DNA from 2 places in the Streptomyces sp. NPDC052036 genome. Region 1 is predicted to be linked to the other one. Evidence: riboswitches for the same ligand, from Rfam matches in the RefSeq annotation. Region 1 holds a riboswitch; the other holds the start of a gene.
The links. Region 1 has a riboswitch for thiamine pyrophosphate ahead of AB0L95_RS35950 (cytosine permease). Riboswitches for the same ligand answer to the same signal wherever they lie in the genome.

Region 1 (7,278 bases):
CGAGACCGGGCACCTGTGCGACCAGGTCGCGGATCACCGCTGCGGCGAGGTCGTCGGGCCGTACGGAGGACAGGGCGCCGCGCAGCTTGCCGATGGGGGTGCGGCGGGCTGCCGCGAAGTGGACGGTACGCACGACGGGACTCCTGATCGACCTCAACCATTAATTAGCACCGCTAGTTTTGAACTATAGACCGCGGACGCCCCGCCGGGAAGCTCCCAGACCTTGTTCCCGGGCGCGCTCCTGCCGGGTTTCACCCCATCCGCCCCGGGCACCCGGGCGGCCATGGAGTGGTTGCGGCACGCGGCATGCCTGGGCGAGGACCCCGATCTGTTCTTCCCGGTGGGGTCCACAGGGCCCGCGCTGGAGGAGACCGCCGCCGCCAAGCGCGTCTGCCGCCGCTGCCCGGTGATCGGCGAGTGCCTGGACTGGGCGCTGCGCAGCGGACAGACGGCGGGCGTCTGGGGCGGCACCGGCGAGCAGGAACGTGCCGAGTTGCTCCGGACCGCGAAAGACCGGACGCCAAGGACGCCGAGGACAAGGAGAAGCGCACGATGACCGTGGTGCACGGCACGCTGACCGAACCCGCACGCCGGGTCACGGGGGACGCCCTGCAGGAGACCCTGGTGGATCTGCTGGGGCTGTCACTCATCGGAAAGCAGGCTCACTGGAACATCGTCGGACCGAGGTTCCGTTCGATCCACCTCCAGTTGGACGAGGTGGTGGCAACGGCACGCTCGTACGCCGACACGGTGGCCGAGCGGGCCGCCGCGCTCGGCGTCCCGCCGGACGGCCGGCCGGAGACCGTCGCGTCCGCCTTCGGCCTGCCGGGCGTGAAGGACGGCCGGCTGCGCGACACGGATGTCGTACGGCTGATGGCGGAGTCGCTTCAGACGGCGATCGGACGGCTGCGCACACGGATCGACACCACGGAGAAGGCCGATCCGGTCACCCAGGACCTGCTGATCGGCCTCACCGCGGAGTTGGAGAAGCAGCGCTGGATGTTCGACGCGGAGAACTGGCCGCGGGAGGACTGAACCGGAGCGGCCGGGCCCGCCGAGGACGGACAGGGCCCGGCCGCCGAGGGCGGAGAGGAGTACGCCATGACCGACGCCCTGGAGATGGACGCGCTGTGGGCCGAGTTCCACCGCGTGGTGAACATGACGTCCCAGGAACTGGCGGCCTGGCTGCGGGTCCGTGACGCGGGCGAGGACACCGAGCCGCTGCCCGAGCGGGCGGGCCCGCCGACCGGGCGGCTCGTCCTCGCGATCCTGCAGAAGCGGCGCACGGATCTGACCGACGACGACGTCCAGGTGATGTACGAGGTCGTGGACACCGTGACCGGCCGGCAGGACCTGGAGAGCGAGCCCGAGGCGGTGGACGACGAGCGGCGCCACCGGTTGATGACGATCGGCCATGACCCGCTCCGGCCGGGGAGGTGAGACCGCCGTGCCCCGCCGCGACACGGCGGACCGCGTCGTCGCGGAACTGGTCGGCGAGCACGGGCACACCTACGCCGAGGAGGCCGGCATCCCGCTCAAGGACACCCCGCAGCCGCTCTACCGGCTGCTGCTGATGGCCCTGCTGCTGAGCGCCCGCATCCGCACCTCGATCGCCCTCGAGACGGTGCGGGCGCTGCAGGACGCGGGTCTGCGGGATCCGCGGCGCATGGCCGGGGCCGACTGGCAGGAGCGCGTGGACGCGCTGGCGCGGGGCGGCTACCGGCGCTACGACGAGCGCACGGCCACCCAACTCGGCAACGGCGCAGAGCTGTTGACGGAACGTTGGGGCGGCGATCTGCGGCGGATGCGGAAGGAGGCGCACGGGGACGTTCCTGAGCTGCGCCGGTTGCTTCAGGAGATACCGGGGATGGGGCCGGCCGGTGCCGACATCTTCCTTCGGGAGGTACAGCGAGTCTGGCCGGAGGTGGGGCCCTATCTGGACGCCAAGGCCCTGTCCGGGGCGGAGCGGCTCGGCCTGCCCAAGGATCCGCAGCGGCTGGTGCGGCTCGCCGGGGACACCGAACCGGCGGTGCTGTCGGCCGCGTTGGTGCGCGCGGCCCTGGACGAGAACGTGGCGCAGGAGGTCCTGGAACACGCGGCATAGGGTCGTCGTCGACGCTGGGGCGACCGGTGGGTGAAGTCTTCTCCGAAGCGGCAGAAAGCGCATTCCCTCACAGCTTCGGCCGCTACGTTGGCCGTTACGTTTTGGCATGCGCGCAACATCATTCTCCCGTCACCCCAGGAGCCGTACCCCCATGCGCAGACTCCTCGCCACCCTCGCGGCGACGGCCGCCGTGTTCGGTGGACCCACCAGCGCCGCGCCCGCCGCGACGGCGGCCGGCTCGGGCACGTTCCGCGTGCTCACCTACAACGTCGCGGGCCTCCCCGAAGGCCTCTCCAGCGCCCCGACGCCCCGCCAGTCGAGCACGACGACGATCGGCGGGCGGCTCGGCCCGTACGACATCGTCCATGTGCAGGAGGACTTCAACTACCACTCCTACCTGTACGCCTCCGACACACACCCCTACCGCACGCCCACCAGCGGCGGGGCCGGCATCGGCAGCGGCCTCAACACGCTGTCCGGCCTGCCGTACGACACCGATGACTTCGAGCGCGTCCACTGGAACTCGTGCCAGTACGACTCGGGCGACTGTCTCACCCCCAAGGGCTTCACGTTCATGCGGGAACGGCTCGCCGAGGGCGTGTACGTCGACTTCTACGACCTGCACACCAACGCCGGTACGAACGACGGCGACCTGGCCTCGCGCGCGGACAACCTCAGCCAGCTGTCGGACTTCGTCCGCACCCACTCCGCGGGCAACGCCGTCGTGGTGATGGGCGACACCAACACCCGCTACACACGCTCCGGTGACACGATCGCGGAGTTCGCCGCGGCGGCCGGTCTCACCGACGCCTGGGTCCAGCTCGTGCGCGGCGGCACCCCGCCCGCGAAGGGCAGCGACGCACTGGTCTGCGACGAGAACGCGGTCACGAACAGCTGCGAGGTCGTCGACAAGATCCTCTACCGGGGCAGCAAGCTCGTCTCGCTGAACGCCACCTCGTACAACAACGAGCACGCGAAGTTCCTCACCGACGACGGGCTCATGCTCTCCGACCACGACCCGATCACCGCGACGTTCGGCTGGACGCGCAACTCCGCCTTCCAGCTCAGTGACCAGTTCGGCGGGCCGCACGGGGACTACTACAACGACATCGACAGCGTCCCGGCGGGCGCGCGCGCCACGAGCATCACCCTGCGCAGCGGCTCCCGTGTCGACCGTATCGGCCTGACACTGAGCAACGGCACCACGCTCGCCCACGGCGGTACCGGCGGCACGGCGTCGACCCTCACCCTGGGCAGCGGCGAGTACGTGACGAGCGCGCAGCTGTGCGAGGGCACGAACGCCGGCCACACGAGGATCTTCTACGCCAAGTTCACGACCAACCTCGGCAACAGCCTGGCGGGCGGCACCACGACGTCCGACTGCGTGACGCGTACGGCGCCCAGCGGCTGGCAGATCGCCGGATTCCACGGCCGCTCCGGCGACGAGGTCGACAAGACCGGCTTCATCTACACCCAGCGCTGACACCGCACGTCGTAGGGGGAGAAGGGCCGCTGCCGGATCCGGCGGCGGCCCTTCCTTGTGGCACATCCCGGAGCTCGGGTTAATCTTGCCGCCGTACCGGACACGGGGTGCCCCGCCAGGGGCTGAGATCACACCCGTCGAACCTGAACCAGTTCGTACTGGCGGAGGGATGTCTTTCATGCCTGTGGCGCATGTTCCCGGCGGGCTGCCCGCCGACAGCCGGCGAGCCGTCTTCGACGGCCGGATGCCCAGCGCTCCCGGCGATCTCCGGATCGAGGGGCACGGCATCGAACCGGTCCCCGAGACCCATCGCTACGGCGGCGCGGGCCGACTGTTCACGGTGTGGTTCGCACCCAATCTGACCATGACCGGTGTGTTCACCGGCACCATAGGCATCGCGCTCGGCCTGGACTTCACCACCGCGCTCGCCGCCGTCGTCCTCGGCACGGTGATCGGCGCGGTGCCCACCGCCTATCTGAGCACCTGGGGCAGCCGTACCGGCGCCGGGCAGCTTCCGCTCGCCCGGCTCGCGTTCGGGCGGGCGGTCGCGCTGCCCGGTGTGCTGCAGTGGCTGTCGTCGGTCGCCTGGGACGCGCTGATCGGGCTCTTCGGCGGGGACGCGCTGGCGCGGCTGTGCGGCTGGCCGTTCTGGCTGGGGGTCCTTGCCATCATGCTGGCGCAGGGGGCCCTGGGAGTCCTCGGCTACGAGGCCATCCACCGCCTCCAGATCGTCATGACCTTCGTGCTCGCGGCCGCTTTCGCGCTGATCGCCCTGCGGATGTCCGGCAGCGTCCAGGTGGCCGCGACAGGCAGCGCGCACGGCGCCGACCGGGCGGGCGCGTTCGTGCTGACCAGCACCATCGCGCTCAGTCTGGCCCTGTCCTGGGCCCCGTACGCCAGCGACTTCAGCCGCTATCTGCCGCGTGCCACGTCCCGTCCCCGGATGTTCTGGTGCACGCTGCTCGGGCTCGTGGTGTCCTACGTGGCCGTCCAGGCCCTCGGGCTGTGGGGCGCGTCCGCGCTGACCGACCAGACGGCCACCGGGGTGGACGCGCTGCTGGGCGGGGGCGCGGGGGGCGCCTTCGGGCTGCTGGCCGTGGCGCTCGCGGCACTGTGCAGCAACGCGATGAACGACTACAGCGGCTCGCTGGCACTGCAGACCGTGGGCGTACGCATACCGCGCCCGGCGGCGGCCGCGCTCGCCGTGCTGCTCGGCTTCCCGCTGGTGCTGTGGATGCACGCGGCCGACACGACGGCTCGCTTCCAGAACGTCCTGCTGTTCGTGAGCTACTGGATCCCCGGGTTCGTGGCGATCGTGGTCGTGGACTGGCTCGCCCGGCGCGGCACCCGCATCGATCTCGCGGCCGAGGCGGCCCGGCCCCGGCAGGCCTGGCCCCCGGTACTGGCGTTCGCCGTCGCCTTCGCCGCGGCGGTGCCGTTCATGGACACCGGCCTGTACGTGGGCCCGGTCGCCCACGCGCTGCACGGCGCCGACATCTCGTACTACGTGGCGTTCGTGGTGGCGCTCGCGGTGTACGCACCCCTGCGCGCCCGACAGCCCCGCGAAACCCGAGGAACCACAGAGACCCGAGAGGAGGGTCGCGCATGACCGCGCCACCCCGTGTGCTCACGATCGCCGGATCCGACTCCGGCGGCGGTGCCGGGATCCAGGCCGACCTCAAGACGATGCTGGCGCTCGGCGCCCATGGCATGAGTGTGATCACCGCGGTCACGGCGCAGAACTCCGTCGGGGTGCAGGGCGCCTGGGAGCTGCCCGCGGAGGCGGTCCGCGCGCAGTACCGCAGCGTCGTCGACGACATCGGCGTCCAGGCGGTCAAGACCGGCATGCTCGCCTCGCCCACCCTGGTCACGACGGTGGCCGACCTGCTCACCGACGTGGCGGCCCCGGTCGTCGTGGACCCGGTCAGCGTCTCCAAGCACGGGGACCGGCTGCTCGCCGACGACGCGCTGGACGCCGTACGCACCCGGCTGCTGCCGCTCGCCACGGTCACCACGCCCAATCTGGACGAGGTCGCGGAGCTGACCGGCCTCCGGGTGACCGACGAGCCCGGGATGCGGCGCGCGGCCGAACGCCTGCTGTCGTACGGGCCCCGATGGGTCCTGGTCAAGGGCGGTCATCTGCCCGGGGCGGCCGTGGACCTGCTCACGGACGGCCGAGCGGAGCACTGGCTGCGCGCCGAGCGCCACGACAACCGGCACACCCACGGCACCGGCTGCACGCTCGCCTCGGCCGTCGCGGTCGGGCTCGCCCAGGGCCTCCCGGTGCCCGAGGCGGTCCGCAGGGCCAAGGAGTACGTCACGGCGGCCATCGCGGCGGGCTTCGCACTGGGTGCCGGCATCGGGCCGGTGGACCACGGGTGGCGGCTGCGGGAGCTCGGGGGACGCTGACGGGGGCGGGTGACACAGGTGCCCGCGGCACCGCACGCCGAGGCGCGCTGACCAGCCTGCGTGCGGGAACCAGCCGTCCGGCCCCGCCTGCCGCAGTCGGCCGTGCGGTCCGGCGTGCCGTGGCCGGCCGTCGAGCCTGGTGTGATGGACCGGCTGGCCGGCCTGGTGTGATGGCAGGGCAGCAGCCACCCGGCTCAAGGCCCCGCTCCCCGCTCAAGGAAGGACCGCACCCTGAACACCCCGCTCGCCGAGGCCCTCTCCGTCCTCCTGCTCATCGCCGTGCTGGCCGGCGCGGTGATCCGTCCCTTCGGGCTGCCGGAGGCGGTCGTGGCGGTTCCCGCCGCCGGGATCGTGGTGGCGACCGGCGCACTCTCGCTGGACCACGCGCGGGCCGAGGCCGAACGCCTCGGGCCGGTAGTCGGTTTCCTGGCCGCCGTTCTGGTGGTGGCGCACTTCTGCGACGCGGAGGGACTGTTCCGGGCCTGCGGCGCGTGGATGGCGCGCTGGGCGGCGGGCCGTCCCGGCCGGCTGCTGACCGCCGTCTTCGCGCTTGCCTCGGTGATCACCGCCGTGCTCAGCCTGGACGCCACGATCGTGCTGCTCACCCCCGTGGTGTTCGCGACGGCGGCCCGGATGGGCGCGCGCGCGAAGCCGCATTTGTACGCCTGCACACATCTGTCGAACACGGCCTCGCTGCTGCTGCCCGTCTCCAACCTCACCAATCTGCTCGCGTTCGGCGCGGCCGGGCTGAGCTTCACCCGCTTCGCCGCCCTGATGGCCCTGCCGTGGCTGGTGGCGATCGGCGCCGAGTACGTGGTCTTCCGGCGCTTCTTCCGCCGTGACCTTGCGGCCGGTGCCACGGCCGAGGAGCCCGGTGAACCGCCGCAGCTGCCGCTGTTCGCGCTGGTGACCGTCGCCTGCACGCTGGCCGGGTTCGTGGTCGCCTCCGCGGTCGGCATCGACCCGGCGTGGTCGGCGCTGGGCGGAGCGCTGGTCCTCGCCGGCCGTGCGCTCGTCCGGCGCCGGGCCACCCCGCTCGCGGTGGTGCGGGCGGCGGCGCCGTCCTTCCTGACGTTCGTGCTGGCCCTGGGCGTCGTGGTGCGCGCGGTGGTCGACAACGGCCTCTCGGACGCCCTCGGCCGGCTGATCCCGGGCGGGACGGGACTGGCCGCCCTGCTGGGGCTCGCGGCGCTGGCCGCCCTGCTGGCCAACGTGATCAACAACCTGCCCGCGGTCCTGGTCCTGCTGCCGCTGACCGCCCCGTCCGGGCCCGGCGCGGTGC
Region 2 (7,278 bases), on a different contig from region 1:
TAGGCGTAGGCCTGCTGCTGGTCCTGGGGCTGGCCCGCGTTCGCATAGGACGGGTCCGTGGCGGCCGCGTACGCCGCGCCGGTGTAGACGCCGTACGAACCGGTCTCCTCGGGGAGCGGCTGCGGCTCGTACACGGCGGTCGCCTCGGCGGTGCTCTCCGCGGGCTGGGCGCGGGCGAAGACGTTGTCGTCGTCGTAGACGGCGTCGTCCTGCGCGGGCATCGCCGCGGTCAGCTGCTCGTCGTCGGGGCCGTCGGCCTCCGGCATCTGATCCTGCCGAGCCGCCTCGCCCCGGCGGCGCTTGCTGCCGCCGCCCTCACGCGGACGGTTGCCGACCGCCCAGCCGGCCGCGAAGCCGCGCCGGAACGACAGCGTGACATAGGTCTGTCCGACCGCGAACGCCGCGGCGCCCACTGCGATGACCAGAACCGAGGCGCTCAGCACGCCGAGCACGACTCCGAGGAAGCCGACGAACGCCAGCAGCCGCCAGCGCAGGCGAGCCTTGTACTGCAGCAGCACCTCGCCGAGAAGCCACAGCGCGACGATGCCGAACGCGATGTAGAGGACCGCCCAGCCCATGTACGCCCCTCTCCCAGTGGCCGCTACGCAGTCTGTCGTAGGTCGGTGCGACCGGTCTAGGCCCGCTGTGGAGGGTGCAGGCCCAGATTTTCGTAGATTTCCAGCGTCGCCGTGGAGTTGTTGAGTGTAATGAAGTGCAGTCCGGGGACTCCCTCGGCCAGCAGCCTCGCGCAGAACTCCGTGGCGAACTCGATGCCAATCGAGCGTACAGCCGCCGCATCGTCTTTGGCTGCGAGGATCCGCTCTTTCAGGGCTTCGGGGAGGGCGGCGTTGCTGAGCTGTGGCAGCCGCTCCAGCATCCGCACGCTGGTGACCGGCATGACCTCGGGGATGACCGGGGTCGCACAGTCCGCCGCGGCGACCCGGTCCCGCAGCCGCAGATACGACTCCGGCTGGAAGAACATCTGGGTGATCGCGTAGTCGGCGCCGGCCCGGCACTTGTCGACGAAGTGCGAGACGTCCGATTCCCAGTCACTGGACCGCGGGTGCATCTCGGGGAAGGCGGCGACCCCCACACAGAAGTCGCCCGCCTCCTTGATGAGCCGGACCAGTTCGGCCGCGTAGGTCAGGCCCTTGGGGTGCGGGACCCACTCGGCCATCGGGTCGCCGGGCGGATCGCCGCGGACGGCGAGCATGTTGCGGATCCCGGCGTCCGCGTACTGGCCGACGATGTTGCGCAGCTCCGCGACGGAGTGGTTGACCGCGGTGAGGTGGGCGACCGGGGTCAGCGTCGTGTCCGCGACGATCTGCTCGGTCTCCTTCACCGTGCCCGCGCGGGTGGAACCGCCCGCGCCGTAGGTCACGGAGACGAAGTCCGGGGCCACCGCCTCGACCCTGCGCAGCGCGCTCCACAGGTTCCGCTCACCCTTGGGGGTCTTCGGCGCCGAGAACTCGAACGAGTACGTCGTCTTGCCGGTGGCGAGGATGTCACGCACCGTTCGCGCGCGATCAGTCCTCGTGGATGCGGTTCCGAGGGCCATAGTCGCAGGTTAGCCAGGGGGAGGCGGTCCCCCAACCGGACGACGTGGATTTGCCGGAATTGTCGCACTGTTGTCCACCAGTCGGACACCGGCGCACGATCGGGCCGACGAGCCGGGCGTCCTACGCCGTGCGCAGCCGCTTCGCGAACTCTGCCGCCGCCGCGCCGGGGTCGTCCGCCTCCGTGATCGCGCGGACGACGACCACCCTGCGGGCGCCGGCCTCCAGCACCTGGTCCAGATTGCCGAGGTCGATGCCTCCAATGGCGAACCAGGGCCGGTCGGTGCCCAGCGCGGCGGTGTGCCGGACCAGGTCGAGGCCGGGGGCGGGGCGGCCGGGCTTGGTGGGGGTGGGCCAGCAGGGGCCCGTGCAGAAGTAGTCCACTCCGTCCTGCGCGGCGGCGGACTCGGCCTCCGCCACGGAGTGTGTCGAGCGGCCTATGAGGACGTCGTCGCCGAGGACGGCGCGGGCCGCGGGGACGGGAAGGTCGCCCTGCCCGAGGTGCAGGACGTCCGAGGCGGCGGCGTGGGCGACGTCCGCGCGGTCGTTCACCGCCAGCAGTCTGCCGTGGCGGGCGCAGGCGTCGGCGAAGACCGCCAGGTGCTCCAGTTCCTCGGCCGCCTCCATGCCCTTGTCGCGCAGCTGCACGATGTCGACGCCGCCGGTCAGGACCGCGTCGAGAAACTCGGCGAGGTCGCCCTGGCGGGTGCGGGCGTCCGTGCACAGATAGACGCGGGCGTCGGCGAGCCGCGCGGTGCGGGCGGTGTCGGGCACGGTGGGTTCCCCCCGGGGGGTCGGTGGCGTACGGGCCGCGGCGGGCGCGGACGGCCGGAGGCCGGGGCCCCTGGACCCGCGGCCCGTACGCCGGACGGTTGGTCTCGCTCGGATCAGACGGCGAGCGCCTGCGCGCGGCGCTTCACCTCCGTGCCGCGATTCTCCATGAGGGCCTGTGCGGGGGTGCCGGGGAGGGTCGGGTCGGAGGTGAACAGCCACTCGATCATCTCTTCGACCGTGAAGCCGTCGTCCCGCAGGAGGGTCAGGGTCCCGGACAGGCCCTTGACCACCTTGTCCCCGTCGATGAAGGCGTCGGGGACGTGCAGTGCGCGGTTCTCGCCACGGCGTACGGCGATGAGCTGGCCCTCCTTGACCAGCTGCCGCACGCGGGTCACCTCGACGCCGAGTGCCTCGGCGATGTCGGGGAGGGTGAGCCAGCCGGGGACGAGAGCATCAATCTTTGCGTCAATCTCGGTCACGGGATCAAGCGTGCCATCCCGGACTGACAGTCGGAAGCGGGGCGCCTCCGGTGGAGTGCCGGTTGCCTCCGGCGGTGGACACGAAGGACCCCGGCCGTCCCGCGAACGGGGGGCTGCGCGAGGGCCCGGACGCAGCGCCCGGGATCTGCCCCCTACGCCGTGGCCTCCTTCAGCGGGCGCGACGGGTCCGCCAGCAGTTCCGGGTCCATCGGGGTGCCCGACTCGATCAGACGGCGGCCCTGCGCCAGGTCCCGGGGGCGGCCCACCGCCAGCAGGCCCACCAGGCTGCCCGCGCGCAGCCAGCACACCGCCCAGGCGGCGCCCTGCGGGTTCCCGCGCCAGACGGTCGTGTCGGCCGCGGCGTGGTGGCCCACGTACTGGACGAAACGGCCGAACTGCTCCGACCAGAAGTACGGCACGGGGTCGTACGCCATCGGCGTCTCCCCGATGATGTTCGCGGCGACCGTGCGCGGGCCCTGGAGGGCGTTGTCCCAGTGGTGGACCAGCAGGCGCTGCTCGTACCGGCCCGACGGGAAGGACGCGCAGTCCCCGACCGCGTAGACGTCCGGCACGGAGGTGCGCAGGTGCTCGTCGGCCAGCACCTCCCCGTGCACGCCCAGCTCGATGCCCGAGCCCGCGAGCCACGCCGTGGCCGGGCGCGCCCCGATGCCCACGACCACCGCGTCCGCGGGCACCCGGGACCCGTCGTCGAGCACCACGGCCCCGGGCTCGATGCGGTCCACGCGCGCGTGGGTGCGCAGTTCGGCCCCGCTGTCCGCGTACCAGGCCGCCATCGGTGCGGCCACCTCCGCGGGCAGCGCCCCCGCGAGCGGCCGGTCCGCGGCCTCCACCACGGTCACGGCGCAGCCCGCCTCGCGCGCCGCGGTGGCGAACTCGGCACCGATCCAGCCCGCGCCCACCACCACGATGTCGTGCTGCTCGGCGAGGACCGGCCGCAGCCGCTCGGCGTCGTCCAGCGTGCGCAGCAGATGCACCCCGGGGACGCCTTCCGCGCCCGGCAGCTGGATCGGTTCCGCTCCGGTGGCGAGAACGAGCACGTCGTAGGGGACCGATCCCTCCACGGTGTCCAGCTCATGATCGCCGGGGCGCAGGCCGACCACCTCGCAGCCCAGCCGCAGCTCGATGCCGAGGGCCTCGAAGTCGACGTCGAAGGCGGAGCCCTCGGCCTTGCCGAGCAGCACGGCCTTGGACAGCGGCGGCCTGTCGTACGGCTGGTGCGGCTCCGCCCCGATCAGCGTCACCCGGCCGGTGAACCCCTGTTCGCGCAGCGCGACCGCGGTCTGCACCCCGGCCATGCCCGCACCCACGACGACGACGCGCCGTGCCGAATCGCCCCGCTCCTGCGTCTGCTCGCTCACCTGATCACCCTAGCCAACTGACAATGTGTCAGTCAGCGGGCATGCTGAGTGACCTGCTGCACAGCACTCGTCCCGCTGCCTGCCGCGACCCCGCCCGAACCGTGCCTGCCGGGAAACCGGGGCGGTCCCCTTGCGCCTACCCGCCGTGGCGCACCACAACCTCGGTCCCCGGGAGGCTCCCTTACCGGCACGGACGGCCACGGATTAGGGTGGCCCCCGTAACAAGCACTCGCGGGAGCCCGGACGCACCGGGCTGAGAGGGAGGCTGGCCGGCCTCCGACCGTACGAACCTGATCCGGATCATGCCGGCGAAGGGAGGGGGCTGAATGCCCATGTCGCCCATACGTGCCTCGGACGTCCTCGTCGTCGGGGGCGGGATCATCGGACTCGTCACGGCCTGGCGCGCCGCACAGCACGGGCTCGCCACGACCGTGGTCGATCCCGCACCGGGTGGCGGCGCCGCCCAGGTGGCCGCGGGAATGCTGGCCGCCGTCACCGAACTGCACTACGGCGAGCAGACGCTGCTCGCGCTCAATCTGGAGTCCGCGCGGCGCTACCCGGACTTCGCCGCCGAGCTGACCGAGGCCACCGGCCAGGACCTCGGGTACCGCCGGTGCGGCACGCTCGCCGTCGCGCTGGACGCCGACGACCGCGCCCATCTGCGGGACCTGCACGCCCTGCAGCAGCGCTCCGGCCTCGCGTCGGAATGGCTGAACGGCCGTGAGTGCCGACGCCTGGAGCCGATGCTCGCGCCCGGGGTGCGCGGCGGGCTCAAGGTCGACGGCGACCACCAGATCGACCCGCGGCGGCTGGTCGCGGCGCTGGTCACGGCCTGCGAACGGGCCGGGGTCGGCTTTCACCGGGGGTGGGCCGAACGGCTGACGGTGCTGCGGGGGCGGGCCGCCGGCGTCAGGACCGCCGACGGCACCGAGCTCGCCGCGGAACAGGTCGTGCTCGCCGCGGGCAGTCTCAGCGGGCAGCTCGCGGGGGTGCCCGACGAGGTGCTGCCGCCCGTGCGCCCCGTGAAGGGGCAGGTGCTGCGGCTGACCGTGCCGAAGCGGTACGCCCCGTTCCTGAGCCGTACCGTGCGCGCCGTCGTCCGCGGCGGCCACCTCTACCTGGTGCCGCGCGAGAACGGCGAGCTGGTGGTCGGCGCGACCAGCGAGGAGCTGGGCTGGGACACCACGGTCACCGCGGGCGGGGTCTACGAGCTGCTGCGCGACGCGCACGAGCTGGTCCCCGGGATCACCGAGCTGCCGCTCACCGAGACCCGGGCCGGACTGCGCCCGGGCTCCCCGGACAACGCGCCGCTGCTCGGCCCGACCGAGCTGGACGGCCTGCTGCTCGCCACCGGCCATTACCGCAACGGCGTCCTGCTCACCCCGGTGACCGGCGATGTCATGGCCCATGTCCTGACCACGGGCGACCTCCCGGACGAGGCCCGCCCCTTCACCCCCCGGCGGTTCGCCGCCACCGCGCTCACGGAGCAGCCCGCATGAACATCTCGGTCAACGGAGAGTCCCGACAGTTCGCTCCCGGCATCGCACTGGACGCCGTCGTACGGGCCCTCACCGCGGCCCCCTCGGGAGTGGCCGCCGCCCTCAACGAAACCGTCGTCCCGCGCACGCAGTGGCCGTCGACCGCCCTCCACGAGGGTGATCGCGTCGAGGTCCTCACCGCCGTCCAAGGAGGCTGATCCCATGGCCGACGACCCCTTCGTCCTCGGTGGCACGACGTTCTCGTCCCGGCTGATCATGGGGACCGGCGGCGCGCCGAGCCTCGATGTCATGGAACGGGCGCTGGTAGCGTCCGGCACGGAGCTGACGACGGTCGCGATGCGCCGCGTCGACGCCTCGGTGCACGGCTCGGTGCTGTCCGTGCTCGACCGGCTCGGGATCCGGGTGCTGCCCAACACGGCGGGCTGCTTCACCGCGGGCGAGGCGGTGCTCACCGCCCGCCTCGCGCGCGAGGCGCTCGGCACGGATCTGGTGAAGCTGGAGGTCATCGCCGACGAGCGGACCCTGCTGCCCGACCCCATCGAGCTGCTGGACGCGGCCGAGACCCTGGTCGACGACGGTTTCACCGTGCTGCCGTACACGAACGACGACCCGGTCCTCGCCCGGAAGCTGGAGGAGGTCGGCTGCGCCGCGATCATGCCCCTCGGCTCGCCGATCGGCTCCGGGCTCGGCATCCGCAATCCGCACAACTTCCAGCTGATCATCGAGCACGCACGCGTGCCGGTGATCCTGGACGCGGGGGCGGGCACGGCCTCGGACGTGGCCCTGGCCATGGAACTGGGGTGCGCGGGAGTGATGCTCGCCTCGGCGGTCACCCGGGCGCAGGAACCGGTCCTGATGGCGGAGGCCATGCGGCACGCCGTGGAGGCGGGCCGGCTGGCCCGGCGGGCGGGGCGCATTCCCCGCCGGCACTTCGCGGAGGCGTCGTCCCCGACGGAGGGCATGGCGCGCCTGGACCCGGAGCGGCCCGCGTTCTGAGACCCGCCCCGGCCGTCCGCCGCGGGGGCCGGGCCGCGTGCGGTCCGCGTCACAGCTCCGCTGCAGTCATGCCCCGAGCAGCGGGAGCGGAGGGGACCGACAGTGGTCCCTCGTAGACTCACCTGCGTGGATACGACCCTTCAGGACCCTCTCGTCGGGCAGGTGCTCGACGGCCGCTATCGCGTCGACGCACGGATCGCGATCGGCGGGATGGCCACGGTCTACCGGGCCCTGGACACCCGCCTCGACCGTGTCCTCGCGCTCAAGGTGATGCACCCGGCGCTGGCCGCCGACGCGAGCTTCGTGGAGCGCTTCATCCGTGAGGCCAAGTCGGTCGCGCGCCTGGCCCACCCCAATGTGGTGCAGGTCTTCGACCAGGGCGCCGACGGGTCCTACGTCTACCTCGCCATGGAGTACATCGCGGGCTGCACCCTGCGGGACGTGCTGCGCGAGCGGGGGGCGCTCCAGCCGCGCGCCGCCCTGGACATCCTGGAGCCGGTGCTGGCCGCGCTCGGCGCCGCGCACCGCGCCGGTTTCGTGCACCGGGACATGAAGCCGGAGAACGTCCTGATAGGCGACGACGGCCGGGTCAAGG

Region 2: another riboswitch for thiamine pyrophosphate. It lies ahead of thiO (glycine oxidase ThiO); the one in region 1 lies ahead of AB0L95_RS35950 (cytosine permease).

What each region holds. Positions count from the first base shown of each region.
Region 1 covers NZ_JBFAWW010000043.1:28,054-35,331, forward strand. Annotated here, with positions in the region: gene AB0L95_RS35920 (thiolase family protein) at 1-133, opposite strand, end outside; gene AB0L95_RS35925 (WhiB family transcriptional regulator) at 284-556, shown strand; gene AB0L95_RS35930 (DNA starvation/stationary phase protection protein) at 553-1,035, shown strand; gene AB0L95_RS35935 (DUF3140 domain-containing protein) at 1,102-1,440, shown strand; gene AB0L95_RS35940 (endonuclease) at 1,448-2,104, shown strand; gene AB0L95_RS35945 (jacalin-like lectin) at 2,256-3,587, shown strand; TPP riboswitch at 3,681-3,774, shown strand; gene AB0L95_RS35950 (cytosine permease) at 3,766-5,196, shown strand; gene thiD (bifunctional hydroxymethylpyrimidine kinase/phosphomethylpyrimidine kinase) at 5,193-5,996, shown strand; gene AB0L95_RS35960 (arsenic transporter) at 6,228-7,278, shown strand, end outside.
Region 2 covers NZ_JBFAWW010000026.1:80,748-88,025, reverse strand. Annotated here, with positions in the region: gene AB0L95_RS29395 (hypothetical protein) at 1-578, opposite strand, end outside; gene metF (methylenetetrahydrofolate reductase [NAD(P)H]) at 635-1,558, opposite strand; gene thiE (thiamine phosphate synthase) at 1,680-2,330, opposite strand; gene AB0L95_RS29380 (Rv2175c family DNA-binding protein) at 2,444-2,809, opposite strand; gene AB0L95_RS29375 (FAD-dependent oxidoreductase) at 2,962-4,188, opposite strand; TPP riboswitch at 4,410-4,522, shown strand; gene thiO (glycine oxidase ThiO) at 4,521-5,687, shown strand; gene thiS (sulfur carrier protein ThiS) at 5,684-5,884, shown strand; gene AB0L95_RS29360 (thiazole synthase) at 5,889-6,683, shown strand; gene pknB (Stk1 family PASTA domain-containing Ser/Thr kinase) at 6,810-7,278, shown strand, end outside.